3 regions of the Vibrio tubiashii ATCC 19109 genome follow, and region 2 is predicted to be linked to each of the others. Evidence: riboswitches for the same ligand, from Rfam matches in the RefSeq annotation. Region 2 holds a riboswitch; each other region holds the start of a gene.
What was found. Region 2 has a riboswitch for thiamine pyrophosphate ahead of thiB (thiamine ABC transporter substrate binding subunit). Riboswitches for the same ligand answer to the same signal wherever they lie in the genome.

Region 1 (5,663 bases), on a different replicon from region 2:
AGACCTACTTCCGGATGCACCGAGCATGAATGATTTATTTGCGAGCATAGACGCTTCTGTTGTCGACGATATCAACGATCCTAATGATGACGCATACACCTTGTTACAAGTTATCGATGAGAACGGCGGACAAACCAACATTAAGATCAATGATATGGGGTATAGCGAACTCGGCTTAGGTGCAGGCGCGACCGATGATGCGATCGTGACTGCATTAGTCGAACAACTAAAAGTCCTCCAAGTCGAGACATAGAATAACGATCTTTACTATCAGTCGAAATAATTACAGGGGGAGCAATGAGCTCCTCTTTTTAGTTTTAGACGGTGAAATTCAATGTGAGAATGATATTTTCATTTTGGCTCTATAACTCTTGTTTTGCTTCCCATTTTGAGAATGCAGATAGCGAATTTTTTGCGGAAATATTATCTATTTGAAAATACGAAGTTATATACACCTTGTTGAGTATTTCTGTTTTGGCATGCACATTGCGTTAGTAGAAGATATGAATGCTCACATTAGTTGAGTCTAGATATCTTAAGGAGAACGTTATGGCTTACCTAAACCAAATGACCAATAACACCCATATGGCGAACTCTTTTGGTGCATCGTCGGGCGATGCGAGCCTACTATCAATGGTACAGCGTGACTTCTCCCCATTGCTGTTTGACTCCGGTATGTTCTCGATCAGTGGAGAAAACCGTCGTCGCATTCGTTTCAATCCTAAGAGTGTCACTGCAAAGGTTGGCACATTAGGCTCTTTAGTTATTGACGAGTCCGGTCACTGGGATTATTCGGTCTATAGCATTAAAACCCAGTACTTAGTGATGGGGGAAAGAAAGATTGAAACCTTCTTCTTACGTTCGACAGACGGTAATCGCTTTGCTGTGACGATTGTGCTTGTTGGCGATAATGGTGGCGCTTCGATTGAAGAGTTAGAAACCACGATCAGTTTTGGCTAACGAGCGTACATTTTACTGCTGAAAATGTTGCACCACTTCGTTTTTAATAGTTTCAAGGCGTTTCGGTAGCTGGCGATGTTTTTTAGTCAAGAAATACAAGGTTTCTACCACTTCATTACTTGGATCGAAGATAGAAATTCGTTCACTCTCGGCAAACGAATCGAGTGCGCTTTTGGGCAAGACGGTAAATCCTAATCCATTGGCAACAGGCAGCAAGATTTGGCTCAACTGATTGATGTAGCCTGTGACCGGAATATCATCGATATTCATTTTCTCCAGCTCAGACTCCCCGCATTGAGCAAAGTAAATCGAAAGGTAATGAATCGCGTCCGGGTGTTGGATTAGACCGATTTCTTTTAGCATCTCTTGGCTTAAATTTTTAGATGCACGTGATTTGGGCAGCATTAAACATAGCGGCTCATTGCCTAAAACTTCTGAACTAAACCGAGAATCAGATGGAACCTGCGTCACAATTCCAATGTCTGTTGCGCCAGATAAGACATCAGCAACAATTTTTTGATGAGGCGCGGCCTCTAGTCTTGATATGAGCTGCGAGTATTTACATTGTAAATTGAGTAGATGTGGGTAGAGCAATAGTGCCAGTGAACCCGAACAAGACAGCGAAACATCACCTGAAAAAGGGTCTTCCATGTTTAAAGAGCTAAGCAGTTCAGACTCTTGTCGCTCAAGCTGAATCGCATGTTGGTAAACACTACGGCCAGCTTCTGTAACTTCAAAACTTTTGTTGTGCCTTTCAATTAATGGATAGCCGCAAGCTTGCTCGAGTTTTTTGATATGTTGACTAACACCAGGCTGAGTCATAAACAGCTTCTCAGCAGTTTTGGTAAAGTGGCCTGTATCGAGCAGGGTAACGAAGGTTTTGAGCCAGACAGGGTTAATCATCGTACTTTCTCATAACATAAAATTATCGAGATTAGTTTATGCGATAACAGAGGTTTCTGATAGAAAAAAGGCGAGCCGTACGCTCACCTTATGTTTTACGCGGCGTTTAAGTGGGATGCGAGGTCACGACCATTGCCTCGATATTTGTCGATTGTTGGTGCAAAGGCAGCTGAAATATGCAACAAGCGAGAGTCCGGGTGTTCGGTAAGGTAGCGAGCTTTGCCTTCTTCGCTTTCGAGCAGATCCCAGTCGCGATGAATCGAACGGGCCAAATGAAGAGTGGTGGCCATTTTAGGAGAAATCTCGGCATCTCGTGGCTCCGCAAAATTTGCAATGGCGTCGACCATGTCATCAGGGAAGCGCCAAGTTTTGGCTAGTTTTGCTCCAAGAGTAGGTGCTGTGATATCTAATATTTCTTCCTGAACCGCAATGGCACTTTCACCCGCTTCGGCTCTTTCTGCAATGGCTTTTGCTTGCTCTGGAACTAACGTATGAATCATCAACTCGCCAATGTTGTGTAATACGCCCGTTGTGAAAACTTCATTGCTATCCATGCCTGTCTCAACGGCAATTTTGCTAGCAATAATCGACACTTCGAACGTTTCTTCCCAGTATTTATCCATATCTAATGTTTTAATTCTAGGGAAGGCACTAGAGAGAACTGAAGCGACAACTAATGTTCTCACGGGGCCTGTTCCAACTCGAAGTAAGGCTTCATTTATCGAAGATACGCTTTTGCTTCCTCCAAAATGAGCTGAATTGGCAAGACGGAGCAATCTAGCGCTAAGAACTTGATCCGTTGCTATTTTATTCGCTAGTTCTTTAAAGTCGACATCACTTGTGTTGACCATATCGAGAAGCTCTTGAAGTACCTTCTGGATTCTCGGTAACTCGTTCAGTCGAGATAGTAGTGCCTCCTGGCTCATAGCTCTCTCCTTAATTCCATGTGAGCTAAGTTACTATAGTTCAGAAACTTATCCTGTTACAAAGATAAGCAATCAATACCATATGTGCGGGCTAATGTTTTGTTTGTTTTTTGTAGCATCGCACCAAATAAGTGATGCACTAAATTTACTTTTATTGTTATCATCTGCGGAAATAGTCGGGGAGCCTACCCAATAGGGAAAGGGCTGAGATCGCGAAGCGAGACCCGTTGAACCTGATTCAGTTAGCACTGACGTAGGGAACTATGCACACTAATTCCATTTCTCGGGTTTAGTGTACTCGCATTCGATAGTAAGTCTCTTTATGAGCGTTCTTTTCGTGGTCGAGAGTTCCTATACGTCTTGTAGTAGGAGCATCTATGCCACATTCACAAGACACAACACCTATTGTATTAACCATTGCTGGCTCTGACAGCGGTGGCGGCGCAGGCATCCAAGCGGATATTAAAGCGATGTCAGCGACAGGCAGTTACGCGTGCTCTGTCATTACAGCCATTACTTCGCAAAACACCCGAGGTGTGACCGCCATTCACCCGATTCCATTAGCGCATATTGAAAGCCAGCTTGATGCCGTATTTACTGATTTGAATGTCGTCGCGGTTAAGGTTGGTATGCTGGCTGATGCCGAAATCATTAAGGTCGTGGCGGCTAAAATACGTCAATACCAACCTAAGCATCTCGTGGTTGACCCTGTCATGGTTGCAACAAGCGGTGATCTGTTACTAGAACAATCGGCAATCTCTACGCTCAAACAAGAACTGCTACCACTCGCGGATCTTATTACCCCGAACCTACCTGAAGGGGCGGCTCTGATTGGTGGTGAGGTTCCTCAAGATGAAGAGCAAATGGGGGCGATGATCGAGTCATTACGCGCGCTTGGGGCGAAAGCAGTGCTGCTTAAAGGTGGGCACTTAGAGAAAGACCAAAACAGTAATGATCTCCTTATTGAGCAAGAAAGCAGTGAGTTATTGAGCGCAAAACGTGTCGCGACCAAAAATACGCACGGTACAGGTTGCACCCTCTCTTCTGCCATTGCTTCATACCTTGCTCAAGGTAACCGTCTTCATAAAGCGGTGTATCTTGGTAAGCAATATATCTCTCAAGCCATTGCGCACGCCGATCAGTTAGATGTGGGTCAAGGTCATGGCCCAGTGAACCACTTTTTCTGTGGCCACACCAATGTGCGCTAAAGCGATCGGGATAGAGCTCAAGGCGTCACAGCTTCGCTATCTCGATAGCCCAACCCCGACCCTAACTGGCTTAGATATGCACATCCCAGCTGGGAAGTGGACCAGTCTGCTGGGTCGAAGCGGCTGCGGTAAAACCACTCTGTTGCGGTATTTAGCTGGTTTGCTAGATAACAAAGTGGAGTGGCAAGGGACGCTTAAGCTAAGCCAAGGGCAAGACTTACATGAGCAAATCGCCTACATGGCCCAGCAAGACCTATTACTGCCTTGGTTAAATGTCATAGATAACGTTATGTTAAGCCGTAACTTTGGTGCGCAAAATGTTGATCATGACAAAGCACTTCAGTTGCTTGAACAGGTTGGGTTAGCTGCCCATGTTAATAGTATGCCTGCTCAGTTATCTGGGGGAATGCGTCAGCGTGTTGCCCTTGCGCGTACACTGATGCAAGACAAGCCTGTTGTGCTAATGGATGAGCCTTTTTCAGCGCTAGATGCCGTCACGCGCCATAAGTTGCAATCCTTGTCAGCCAAGTTACTCAAGGGCAAAACCGTTGTGCTGATTACCCACGATCCCCAAGAAGCAGTACGTTTATCGGATGCGCTCTATTTGCTTCAGGGTGTACCTGCCTATGCGCACCCGTTGGACGTTCCTACCTCACTGCCTCCGCGCGAGATAGATGGTGAGTGCGCAGCTTTGCAGCGAAGTATTCTAGACAAGTTGGAGCAAGACTATGAGTAAGGTAACGAATCTAGAACTTACGCTGCCTAATAAGAGAATCAACGCTCAGGTGACAAACCCAATGGTGCGTATGACGGTTAGCCTGTTGGTGATTTTGGGCATTTGGCACAGCGTTGTGGTTTTTTTTGATATGCCAAGCTTCATTTTGCCTGCTCCGCTAGATGTCTTCGAGCGATTGATTTCACGTTTTGATGTACTCATGAAACACACTCTTGTTACTGGGCAAGAAATCATACTGGGTTTACTGCTTGGCCTCTCTATGGGGCTTATCTTTGCACTGCAAATGTTGCTGTTTAAACCATTAAAACGTTGGCTGTTACCCATGCTTATTGCGAGCCAAGCAATTCCGGTGTTTGCCATTGCGCCTGTACTGATGCTTTGGCTTGGGTACGGCATCGCGTCCAAGGTGGTGATGGCGGCAATCATTATCTTCTTTCCTGTGACCACTTGTTGCTATGACGGTTTGCGCAATACACCAAAGGGTTATCTCGATCTCGCCAAGACAATGGGAGCAAGTAAATGGCAGCTATTAAGACACATACAACTCCCTGCTGCGCTGCCAACTTTGGCCTCAGGTATTCGAGTTGCCGTTGTGATTGCACCGATAGGTGCCGTAGTCGGAGAGTGGGTCGGTTCAAGTGCGGGTCTTGGCTACCTAATGCTTCAAGCGAATGCACGCATGATCATCGATGAAATGTTCGCCGCATTATTCATCCTCGCTCTGCTTTCCGTTTCTCTCTATTTCATTACAGACAAACTACTTAAAAAATTTATTCCTTGGGAAAATCAATAAAGAAAGGATACTCCGTGAAAATAACCAAAAAAATCAGTGCAGTGGCACTACTCACCTCACTATTATCAGCGAATGCCATTGCAGAAGAGAAGAAGCTCACTCTAATGCTCGATTGGTTTGTTAACCCTAACCATGGG
Region 2 (5,663 bases):
TTCAACCTCAATCGCTCCCTCGGTCGGCTCAATAAAACCCGCTACCAAAGCCAATAATGTCGATTTACCTGCGCCACTTGGCCCCATCAGGGCAACAATCGACTGCGGTGAAATCGAAGTATCAAAGTGAAACAGTTCATTGTGATAGTAGTAATCGACATTACTTAAGGTCAGCATGATTCACCTTCGAGTTGGCTTTTAATAAGGTTTCAATGAGCGTGAAACAGCCGACGCTCAAGAACAATAGAGTTACAGAGACTACTGCGGCAGATTCCATTTGGTAACTACCGAGCAGTTGGAATAGGTAAAGTGGCAAGGTGCGAAATTCCTGACTACCAAACAGTGCAATCGCACTTAAATCACCAATCGCAAACATAAAACTGATCGCAAAGGCATGAGCCATCGGCTTTTTCAGCGCCTTCCACTCAACCACTTTAAAACGATTCCAACCTTTCATGCCTAAACTGGCACAAACATATTGATACTGCTGCTCAACATGCAGCATTGGCTGAGAGAGCGTTTTAATCACATATGGCAGACCCATTAACGCGTTCACGGCTACGACAACCACTAGCGCTAAGCTAAATACATCCGTAAATGAGCGCAGCAATAGAAACAGTCCGGTGGAAATCACGAGACCGGGTGTGACAAGAATAATGGTGCCAATCAACTCAATATGATCCGCACTCTTCTCACGATAGTTAAGGCGCAATCTCCGGCTGGTTAACAAGATGGCAATGCCAGCAATCACCGCTATCACACTTGCCATGGTCGCCACTTTCACGGACGCCCATAGCGCCTGCCAAAAGCGCTCATCGGTGAAAACATAAACCGCGTGACTGTTAAGACCACTGAGCAGCACCATCAGTAACGGAGGTAGCACCAGCAGCATTGAAAAGGCTATCCATCCCCAATCCCAACACTTAGAAACAAACGAGTCTTTAGACAAGTAAATAATCTGAGTCTGCGAGCCAGAGGTGACTGAAATCGGTTTTGCTAAACGTTGAATGGTCAGCGCCATCACACCACACAGCATCATTTGCCAGATAGCCAATAGCGCGCCAGCTTGGAGATCGAAATCAAACTTAATGGCTTGATAGATGGCCAACTCAATCGTGGTTGATTTAGGCCCACCACCGAGTGCCATTACGGTTGCAAAACTGGTAAAGCAGAGCATGAACACCAAGCCACTGACATGAGGTAATTGCTGTCGTAGACGCGGCCACTCAATCCAGCGAAATTTATCCCTGTGTCCCATGCCAAGATGGGCGCACAGTTTATGCTGCTCTTGTGGAATAGAGTCTAATGCCTGCAGCAGCAATCGGGTCGCATAAGGAAGATTAAAAAACACATGCGCCAACAAAATCCCATTCAGCCCATATATTGAGAACGGCAACTTGCTGTCTAGGCTTTTGAACAATTCAGCAATCAAACCACTATTGCCATAAATGGCAAGAAGGCCAAACACCCCGACTAAGACAGGCAACACCAGTGTGGTAGCAAACAGTTTGAGTAACAGGGATTTACCCCTAAATCGACGGCGAGATAACGCATGCGCGACTGGGATGGCAAAACCAACACTGAGCAAAGTAGAGAGAAAAGACTGATAGAAACTGAATTTGGTGACATGTCGATAGTATGGATCACTCCACACCTGACTGATATCTAGCGATGGCGCGTTAACCAGTAAAGCACCAAGAGCAGAAACGACAAAGGTCGCGATGAATATCGCGACCCATAAGCCAATTTTTGGGGTATTACGCAAAAGAGCCTCTTAGAATGTCAGCGCACTTTGCCATTCGCGAATCCAAGATTTACGATTTTCGGCCACTTCGTCGGCGCTAAAGGTCAGAGCCTTGCTTGGAAGAGTTAGGGTTTCAAAACCTTCAGGCAGTGCAACGTCTGTGACTGGGTACATCCAGTTACCTGTTGGCATCGCTGATTGGAACTCATCACTAAGAATAAAGTTCATAAACTCATCGGCTAGCTTTTGATTTTTAGACGCTTTTACCTTCGCAGCCACTTCCACTTGAGTGTAGTGACCTTCGGTAAAATCAGCGGCTGCATACTTGTTGTCACTTTCGGCAATCAAGTGATAGGCAGGTGACGTGGTGTAAGAGAGAACCAGATCAGACTCACCTTCGAGGAACATTGAATACGCTTCAGACCAACCTTTAGTCACAGTTACGGTTTTCTTGGCTAGATTTTGCCAAGCCTGAGTCACGTCATCTCCGTAAACAGACTTCATCCACAGCATCAGACCTTGCCCTGGTGTTGAAGTACGTGGATCTTGATAGATCACTTTCAGATCATCGCGAGACTCCACCAGCTCTTTCAAGCTTTTTGGTGGGTTAGCTAGCTTCTCTTTGTTGTAAACAAACGCAAAGTAGCCGAAATCATAAGGAACGAAAGTTTTGTCTGCCCACCCATTTGGCAATGAAACCTTGCTAGTGTCTACGCTATGTTCAGCCAACAAACCTGTCTTTTTCGCTTCCGCTATTAGGTTGTTGTCTAAGCCTAAAATGATATCCGCTTTGCTGTTGTCACCTTCTAAACGTAGACGGTTAAGGATAGAAACACCATCATCCAACGCGACGAAATTAACATCACAACCACAATGCGCTTCAAACGCTTTTTCTACAACAGGACCTGGGCCCCAATCGGCGGCAAAAGAGTCGTAGGTATAAACGGTTAAACTGTTTTCTGTGGCTGTCGCTGAGAATGTCGCCAGCGTTGCTAACGCTAGGGTACTAATTGAAATGGTGCTTAGAGTGTTTTTCACTGCTCGCTCTCTCCTTGTCTGAGCGGCACAGGCTTGAGAAGCGGAGTTCAAATCCAAACTCAATTCCTACGCCAGCATTATCTGGTTCAGGTACACGGGTCCCAAGCGATAGCTCGATCTCAGCTGACGCTAACATAAATTAGGTCAATAGCTCCCCGATGAGTAACGGTCGAATTGTAATAGTTATGTGACTCAATAGCTAGCGCCGTTCACATATCAGCTCTGACGAGAGTCGTAGCCCCAGCGAGGGACCAATCCTTGATCTATTCCTAGATGATCAAGAATACGCGCGACCATAAAATCAACCAGATCCTCTATCGATTTGGGTTGATGATAAAAACCTGGCGCAGCAGGCATGATGGTTACGCCCATTTGTGACAACTTGTGCATATTCTCTAGATGCAGGGTAGAGAATGGGGTCTCACGAACCACTAGCAGCAGTTGGCCGCGCTCTTTCATCACCACGTCTGCAGCACGTTCAATCAGGTTATCAGACATACCGTGAGCGATCGCCGCAACACTTCCTGCAGAACAAGGACAGACGACCATCTGTTTCGGCGCAGCAGAGCCTGATGCTACCGGAGAGAACCAATCGTCTTTACCGCATACAACCAGCTTGTCTGGGTCGCAATTGAGATGCTCAACCAAAGTTTGCTTAGCCGAATCAGGATTAGCTGGCAGTTTAAGGTCATGTTCAGTTGCAAGCACCACTCTCGCAGCGGATGAAACAAGCAGATAGACTTGGTAATCAGCAGCCAGAAGGCACTCTAAAAGGCGTAAACCATAAGGAGCACCAGAGGCACCGGTAAAGGCTAAGGTGATGGCTTTTTGTTGTTTAATCATATTAAAAAACTACACTATTGCTCTAGCTTTGCCAGAAGCTTATTGTGAATACCTTCGAACCCGCCATTGCTCATAACCAGAATCTGGTCACCTGAACTAGCACTAGCAACAATTTGCTCCACTAGCTCATCGACATTATCTGAGGTTCGCGCAGGTTGATCACATTGTTCTGCAATATCTTCCACCGACCAATCAATCGAGTCGGGTTGATATAAGAACACTTGATCGGCTTTTTGTAACGACGCGGCCAACGTATCCTTGTGTACACCTCGCTTCATTGTAGCGCTGCGCGGTTCGAGTACTGCGATAATTTTGCTATCGCCGACCTTGTTACGTAATCCACCGAGCGTCAGTTCAATCGCGGTCGGATGATGGGCAAAATCGTCGTAAACCGTGATGCCATTGACCTCACCTTTGAGCTCCAAGCGGCGTTTGGTATTGATGAATTTGGCTAGAGATTCACAAGCTAGGTCTGGGGTGACCCCGACATGACGCGCTGCTGCTATCGCCATCAAAGCGTTATCTACATTGTGATCACCAACTAGGTTCCAACTCACAATACCCACTTGCTCACCTTGGAACAGTACTTTGAACTGCGAACCATCAATGTTTATTTTCTCCGCCTGCCAGTCACCTTGCTCACCACTAAACTCGGTTTCGCTCCAACAGCCGCGCTCAAGTACATCTTGTAGCGCACCATCTTGTTTCGGTGCAAAAATGCGTCCATTGCCCGGCACTGTGCGAACAAGATGATGAAACTGACGTTTTATCGCTTCAAGATCGTCAAAGATGTCAGCATGATCGAACTCCAGGTTGTTCATGACCAAGGTGCGAGGGTGGTAGTGGACAAACTTAGAACGCTTATCGAAAAAAGCACTGTCATATTCATCAGCTTCAACGACAAAGAACATGCTTTCACCAAGACGGGCTGAGAGACCGAAGTTACCCAGTACACCACCGACTAAGAAGCCCGGCTTATAGCCACAGTCTTCTAAGATCCACGCCAACATACTGGACGTTGTGGTTTTTCCATGAGTACCAGACACCGCTAATACCCAACGGTCATGAAGTAAGAACTCTTGTAACCACTGCGGACCAGAGGTGTAACGCAGGTTATTATTCAGTACATATTCGACACATGGGTTGCCGCGGCTCATCGCATTACCAATCACCACTAAGTCTGGTGCTGGGTCGAGTTGTGACGGGTCAAAGCCTTCTATAATTTCAATACCTTGAGATTCGAGTAGAGTACTCATGGGCGGATAAACATTGGCATCACATCCCGTGACTTTATGTCCTAGCTGACGCGCTAATACAGCTGCACCACCCATAAAAGTGCCACAGATCCCCAGTATATGAATATGCATAGAAAAGCCTTGTTCTAAGCGGAAAATATTGCACTCATTATGGCGACAATACGGCAAAAAGCGAACTACTTTAGACAGAGAATTGACTCACTGATTACGCTTTGTTCGCTCTCTGAGCTCTCATCGCTGTGAAAACTGTTGAAAGTTTACTAAAAAATTTGAGATCTAAGACAGTTAGTTCATTACCAATAAAAAGATCTAACTTTTACACTTATCTCGGGTAGTCATAAAAGCTCCGTTAGAGAACGAGACATCCCATTCCCCCTATCTATGAGCGACTTTTAAAGGAAAAACCATGTCTGGAATGCGCACCCTTGGCGAGTTCATTGTTGAAAAACAAGCGGACTTCCCCCACGCTAGCGGTGATCTATCATCCCTACTCTCTTCAATTCGCCTTGCTGCAAAAATTGTTAACCGCGAAATTAACGCGGCCGGTCTAGGTGATATTACTGGTGCCGTTGGTACTGCAAACGTTCAAGGTGAAGATCAGCAAAAGCTCGATGTCTACGCGAACGACAAATTTAAGGCCGCTCTTGAAGCCCGAGATCAAGTATGTGGTGTTGCCAGTGAAGAAGAAGACGAGGCGGTAGCGTTTAATAAAGAACTCAACAAAAACGCAAAATACGTGGTGTTAATGGATCCACTGGATGGTTCTTCTAACATCGACGTTA
Region 3 (5,663 bases), 340 kb from region 2:
CAGGCTTCTACTGACAAGCCTGAACGATAATAAAGTGTAAACGGGTAATCTGAGTCATAGTCGTACCCATCAATGAGATCGGTAGCGACATGTGTAATTTGTTGGTCGCGAACAAGCTGAACAGACTGAGTTGGGCTTACACCCAACTCAACCTCTTCGACGCAAAAACCCCGTTCTTTCGCCAACAACAAACATTGCTGAACTAAGCCTGTTAGCTCAATCAATGATGACGGAATTAGGATTTTGCTCATTAGTCACTTACCTCTGCATGAGCTGCTGGGTGGTATAGCTCAGAACCTGTATCTCGAAACTCCTGCGATTTTTGACGCATACCTTCAAGTGGATCGTCGAGCATTTTAATCGAGATAGCTTGGTCCGCCGCTACTTGTTCAGTATCTTTCGCGTACTCTCGTACCTCTTGTGAAATCTTCATTGAACAGAACTTAGGTCCACACATTGAACAGAAGTGTGCAACCTTTCCAGACTCTTGAGGTAGAGTTTCATCGTGGTAAGCTCGTGCAGTGTCAGGATCTAGCGATAAGTTGAACTGGTCTTCCCAACGGAATTCAAAACGCGCTTTAGAAAGCGCATTATCACGGACCTGAGCACCAGGATGACCTTTGGCTAAGTCGGCCGCATGTGCTGCGAGCTTATAGGTGATCATACCTACCTTAACGTCTTCTTTGTTCGGTAAGCCAAGGTGCTCTTTTGGAGTAACGTAACAAAGCATCGCACAGCCATACCAACCAATCATCGCGGCACCAATACCTGAAGTGATATGATCATAGCCCGGCGCAACATCGGTTGTCAGTGGGCCAAGGGTGTAAAACGGCGCTTCATGACAGTGCTCTAGCTGCTCTTCCATGTTCTCTTTGATCATATGCATCGGAATATGGCCAGGCCCTTCAATAATGACCTGTACGTCATATTCCCAAGCAATCTTGGTTAGTTCACCAAGAGTACGAAGCTCAGCAAATTGCGCTTCATCGTTCGCATCGGCTACTGAGCCAGGACGTAATCCATCGCCAAGAGAAAGCGCCACATCATACTTGGCACAGATTTCACAAATCTCGCGGAAGTGAGTATATAAGAAGCTTTCCTGATGATGCGCTAAACACCATTTCGCGATAATAGAACCACCACGAGAAACAATGCCAGTCACACGTTTTGCCGTCATAGGTACATAGCGAAGTAGCAAACCTGCGTGAATAGTGAAGTAATCGACGCCCTGCTCTGCTTGCTCAATCAGAGTATCGCGCATCACTTCCCAGTTGAGGTTTTCCGCAATGCCGTTTACTTTTTCAAGCGCTTGGTACATTGGCACAGTACCAATCGGCACCGGGCTGTTACGTAAAATCCACTCACGAGTTTCATGAATATTGCGGCCAGTAGACAGATCCATAACAGTATCGCCACCCCAGCGAGTCGCCCATACTAGCTTCTCAACCTCTTCCTCAATTGAAGATGTCACTGATGAATTACCGATATTAGCGTTTACTTTAACTAAGAAGTTACGCCCAATAATCATTGGTTCAGATTCTGGGTGGTTAATATTGGAAGGGATAATCGCTCGACCTTCTGCGACTTCTTTACGAACAAATTCTGCAGTAATGTCTTTGGGTAAGTTGGCCCCAAAGCTTTGACCAGGGTGCTGCTGATTTAACACCTGATCGCGATATTGAGCGCGACCCATGTTTTCACGTAGGGCGATGTATTCCATCTCTGGGGTAACAATACCCTTGCGCGCATAGTGCAGCTGAGTGACACACTGACCATCTTTAGCACGTCTAATTCGTGGCAAATTGCCATAACGTAGCTCATCAAGCGTCTCGTCTTCTAAACGCTCCTTGGTGTATACCGAGCTAACATCGTCGAGTAATTCAGTATCGGCACGTTCTTCAATCCACCCTTCTCTTAGCTTTGGTAGGCCGCTGTAAAGGTCAATAGTGTGTTCTGGGTCAGTGTATACACCAGAAGTATCGTAAACACGTACAGGCTCATTGGGCTCTAAAATAGGCGCTTCTTTTGTGCCCCCGATAAGACTATCCGCGAGTGAGATTTCTCGCATAGGCACACGAATATCTGGGCGTGAACCCTCTACATAGACTTTGCTTGAATTTGGGTACGGCTGTACCGAAAGTGTATCAATGAACTGTTTTGCTTCCAGTCTCGCTTGTTTGCGACTCGACATAGCATTTTTCCTTGCTTTGTTATTCTTAGATAAAAAGTAATGGGATAAAAATGCTTGGCGGAAAGATGCGACAAGAGGAATCGAATTATGACCTTATTAGTCTGCACTAATGGTATATAACAACATTCGACTATTTGATAGGTAACCAGAAAGAACTCTGGTGTAGATATCTTCTCTTGTTCCCTTCGCAGATTCTAATCTGATCAGGTTCAACGGATCCCGAATAAACGGTCTCAGCCTTATGGCACTCCGACAAGTAATTGCAGTATATAAAAACGGCTTGGGTAAACCAAGCCGTGATGAACAATAATTAGCTAAATTTTAACCAACATTAGCTCTTGATGAGTATTTGAAAACCAATCCATGCGGCAGAAATGCTTAAAAAGACATTCAGCAACACGTTCAAACTCATCTTAAAAAATGCACCTTGCTGCATTAGAAGCACATTATCCATAGAGAATGTAGAGAAGGTGGTGAGTGCTCCAAGAAAGCCCAATCCGATAATTTGGCGCCATGGTTCGGTAGCTAGCATCTCATTTTCAAAAGCCGCAATAAGCAAGCCCATAATAAAAGAACCGACCACGTTAACAGTTAGCGTACCGTATGGAAAGCCACGCCCAAGAAGCACAACACAAAGCTCTGAAACAAGATAACGAGAGCATGCTCCAAATGCACCACCGAGTGCGATAAAACCCAATATTGAAAACTGACCCATAATTCCTCCAATTGACTGGGTGTATTGTAGCCAAAATACACGCTCACGGAAGATCATAAATTAAGATTTAGCCATTGCTAACTGCAAACATTTTAAAAGTTACAGGAGTCACTTAACTTCTATATATCCCATTAGACCGGTTTTCATATGCTCGATCACATGACAGTGATACATCCAGCGCCCTGGATTATCCGCCACGAACGCTGCGATAGCCGTGCCGTTTTTGCCTAGTAAAACAGTGTCAGTGTGGAAAGGCTCGTCGACCTTTTTACCATTGAGCTCTAATACTGTGAATGTATGGCCATGGATATGAATTGGGTGATGATACTGAGTGACATTCTTGAGATAGAAAACATAAGTTTTGCCCAGTTGTAACGAAGCGAGTGGCTCGGGAATATTATCTTTCGACATCCCTTCCCAAGCCCGTTTGTTGGTTAACCAAAACTTAGGAACTGACTTACCATCTTTTCCAACCGGTGAAATTGCTCCTTCCCATTCAAATACGAAGTCGACTCTCTCCGCATTGGCTAAATCAAGATCAGGCACTGGATTAAGAGGAAGTTGAGGGATCGGTCTGTGATCGGAAAGATCAGACCTGATCGCTTCAAACTCACACAGAGGAAACGGAAATCTGCCTTTCATGTATCGGACGTAAACGGACTCTCCTTGCTTCGGAGCTCTTAAGGCAAGGTCAACCCTCATACCTGGGCCAATTTTATGTTGAGAGAGCTTATAGGGAGTTTTAATCGGGTTACCATCGATGGCTATCACCCATGCTTCCGCCCCTTCAATAGCAATCGGATAGGTAATGGTATTATCGACGTTTGCGATACGCAGCCGAGTAGTGGCATTTTCCTTTAATTGATACTTAGGCTCATGTACACCATTGACGCTACTCCACTCTCCGGGGGTTCCCATTCTCGCGCTAAGACGAGGGATCATTAACTCTTTCCACTGCCCCTGTTTATCAAGGTGCCAGTGCTTAAGCATCAACTCGTGTTCTTCACCAAACTCTACTGGAACCGCTTCTTCGACGATGATCAGTCCCACTAAACCCATACCAAGTTGCTTGACGCTATTCATATGTGGGTGATACCAGAAGGTCCCTGCATCAGGTGGGGTAAAGCGATACTCGAAAGTTTCACCCGGCATGATTGGTGCCTGACTTAAGAATGGTACACCATCCATTTCTATTGGAATTCTTAGCCCATGCCAGTGAATCGTGGTTGGCTCTAAAAGCTTATTGGTAAATCTGATCGTAACTTCTTGTCCTTGACGACAACGAATCGTTGGGGCTGGAATCTCACCATTAAATCCAAGTACATTCGTTGTATAACCAGGTACTAGTTCGGCCGTTGCTGGCTCTGCGGTGAGCTCATAAACGAACTCACCCTTATCACTCTTAGCACGAGTTAGAGTACATGCAGGCAAAACGCTTAATGCAGAAACAGCTAATCCTGTTTTAATAAAGTGGCGACGAGAAATATCCATAAACTAGAGACAATTGAGTAAACAAGTTACCAAATGTAACAGATTAGTAAGAATAATTCTCAACAAGGAATCGAGTTTGAGAGCTAGGGGTGATGTACTCGCCTTTAGAAAAACAAAAAGGCTCCAGCATTTCTGCTAGAGCCTTGAATATGGCAGGGTGGAAAGATTCGACTGGGCTGGCACTCCAGCTCCCGGCACGCTCGTCTTTGGTAATGGCGAAATCCGCTGCTTTGATTTGACACGAATACGAAAAAAGCCTCAGCATTTCTGCTGAGGCTTTCGAAGATGGCAGGGGTGGAGAGATTCGAACTCCCAACACGCGGATTTGGAATCCGCTGCTCTGCCAATTGGAGCTACACCCCTAAATTTTTCTACAATCAGGTTCGAATAGATTCGAACTCCCAACACGCCCTATCACAAGGTATTTGGGGAATCCGCTGCTCTTTGTTCTTTCGAATTGGAGCTACACCCCTGTAGAATCTTTCAAATTGTAGATTCGAAAAAACCTCGCCATAGCGAGGTTTCGAAATAAGTGGCGGAGCGGACGGGACTCGAACCCGCGACCCCCGGCGTGACAGGCCGGTATTCTAACCAACTGAACTACCGCTCCGCACTGGTTAGACTCTTGAGTCTAAATTTAAAGCCTGGCGATGTCCTACTCTCACATGGGGAAGCCCCACACTACCATCGGCGCTAATTCGTTTCACTTCTGAGTTCGGCATGGAATCAGGTGGGTCCAAATCGCTATGGTCGCCAAGCAAATTCTTAATTCGGAAAGCTGTTTTAAGTTCTGTAATTACACATTCAAAGTTCTTGCTTTGAGTCCATCAAAACCCTTTGGGTGTTGTATGGTTAAGCCTCACGGGCAATTAGTACAGGTTAGCTCAACGCCTCACAACGCTTACACACCCTGCCTATCAACGTTCTAGTCTCGAACAACCCTTTAGGACCCTCAAGGGGTCAGGGAAGACTCATCTCAGGGCTCGCTTCCCGCTTAGATGCTTTCAGCGGTTATCGATTCCGAACTTAGCTACCGGGCAATGCGTCTGGCGACACAACCCGAACACCAGAGGTTCGTCCACTCCGGTCCTCTCGTACTAGGAGCAGCCCCCTTCAATCTTCCAACGCCCACGGCAGATAGGGACCGAACTGTCTCACGACGTTCTAAACCCAGCTCGCGTACCACTTTAAATGGCGAACAGCCATACCCTTGGGACCGACTTCAGCCCCAGGATGTGATGAGCCGACATCGAGGTGCCAAACACC

Region 1: linked by a shared signal. The riboswitch ahead of thiD (bifunctional hydroxymethylpyrimidine kinase/phosphomethylpyrimidine kinase) and the one ahead of thiB (thiamine ABC transporter substrate binding subunit) in region 2 are both predicted to bind thiamine pyrophosphate.
Region 3: linked by a shared signal. The riboswitch ahead of thiC (phosphomethylpyrimidine synthase ThiC) and the one ahead of thiB (thiamine ABC transporter substrate binding subunit) in region 2 are both predicted to bind thiamine pyrophosphate.

What each region holds. Positions count from the first base shown of each region.
Region 1 is NZ_CP009355.1:1,680,888-1,686,550, reverse strand. It holds gene IX91_RS26445 (VCBS domain-containing protein) at 1-253, shown strand, start outside; gene IX91_RS22795 (VCBS domain-containing protein) at 550-960, shown strand; gene IX91_RS22790 (LysR family transcriptional regulator) at 973-1,863, opposite strand; gene IX91_RS22785 (HDOD domain-containing protein) at 1,959-2,789, opposite strand; TPP riboswitch at 2,957-3,066, shown strand; gene thiD (bifunctional hydroxymethylpyrimidine kinase/phosphomethylpyrimidine kinase) at 3,167-3,997, shown strand; gene IX91_RS22775 (ABC transporter ATP-binding protein) at 3,987-4,733, shown strand; partial or broken gene IX91_RS22770 (ABC transporter permease) at 4,813-5,526, shown strand; gene IX91_RS22765 (ABC transporter substrate-binding protein) at 5,541-5,663, shown strand, end outside.
Region 2 is NZ_CP009354.1:2,914,317-2,919,979, forward strand. It holds gene thiQ (thiamine ABC transporter ATP-binding protein) at 1-177, opposite strand, end outside; gene thiP (thiamine/thiamine pyrophosphate ABC transporter permease ThiP) at 161-1,765, opposite strand; gene thiB (thiamine ABC transporter substrate binding subunit) at 1,775-2,761, opposite strand; TPP riboswitch at 2,829-2,950, opposite strand; gene IX91_RS13270 (flavin prenyltransferase UbiX) at 2,999-3,625, opposite strand; gene mpl (UDP-N-acetylmuramate:L-alanyl-gamma-D-glutamyl-meso-diaminopimelate ligase) at 3,640-4,992, opposite strand; gene fbp (class 1 fructose-bisphosphatase) at 5,288-5,663, shown strand, end outside.
Region 3 is NZ_CP009354.1:3,252,759-3,258,421, forward strand. It holds gene IX91_RS14935 (thiamine phosphate synthase) at 1-251, opposite strand, end outside; gene thiC (phosphomethylpyrimidine synthase ThiC) at 251-2,191, opposite strand; TPP riboswitch at 2,355-2,453, opposite strand; gene crcB (fluoride efflux transporter CrcB) at 2,523-2,906, opposite strand; gene IX91_RS14950 (multicopper oxidase family protein) at 3,015-4,397, opposite strand; tRNA gene IX91_RS14960 (tRNA-Trp) at 4,684-4,760, opposite strand; tRNA gene IX91_RS14965 (tRNA-Asp) at 4,931-5,007, opposite strand; rRNA gene rrf (5S ribosomal RNA) at 5,040-5,155, opposite strand; rRNA gene IX91_RS14975 (23S ribosomal RNA) at 5,246-5,663, opposite strand, start outside.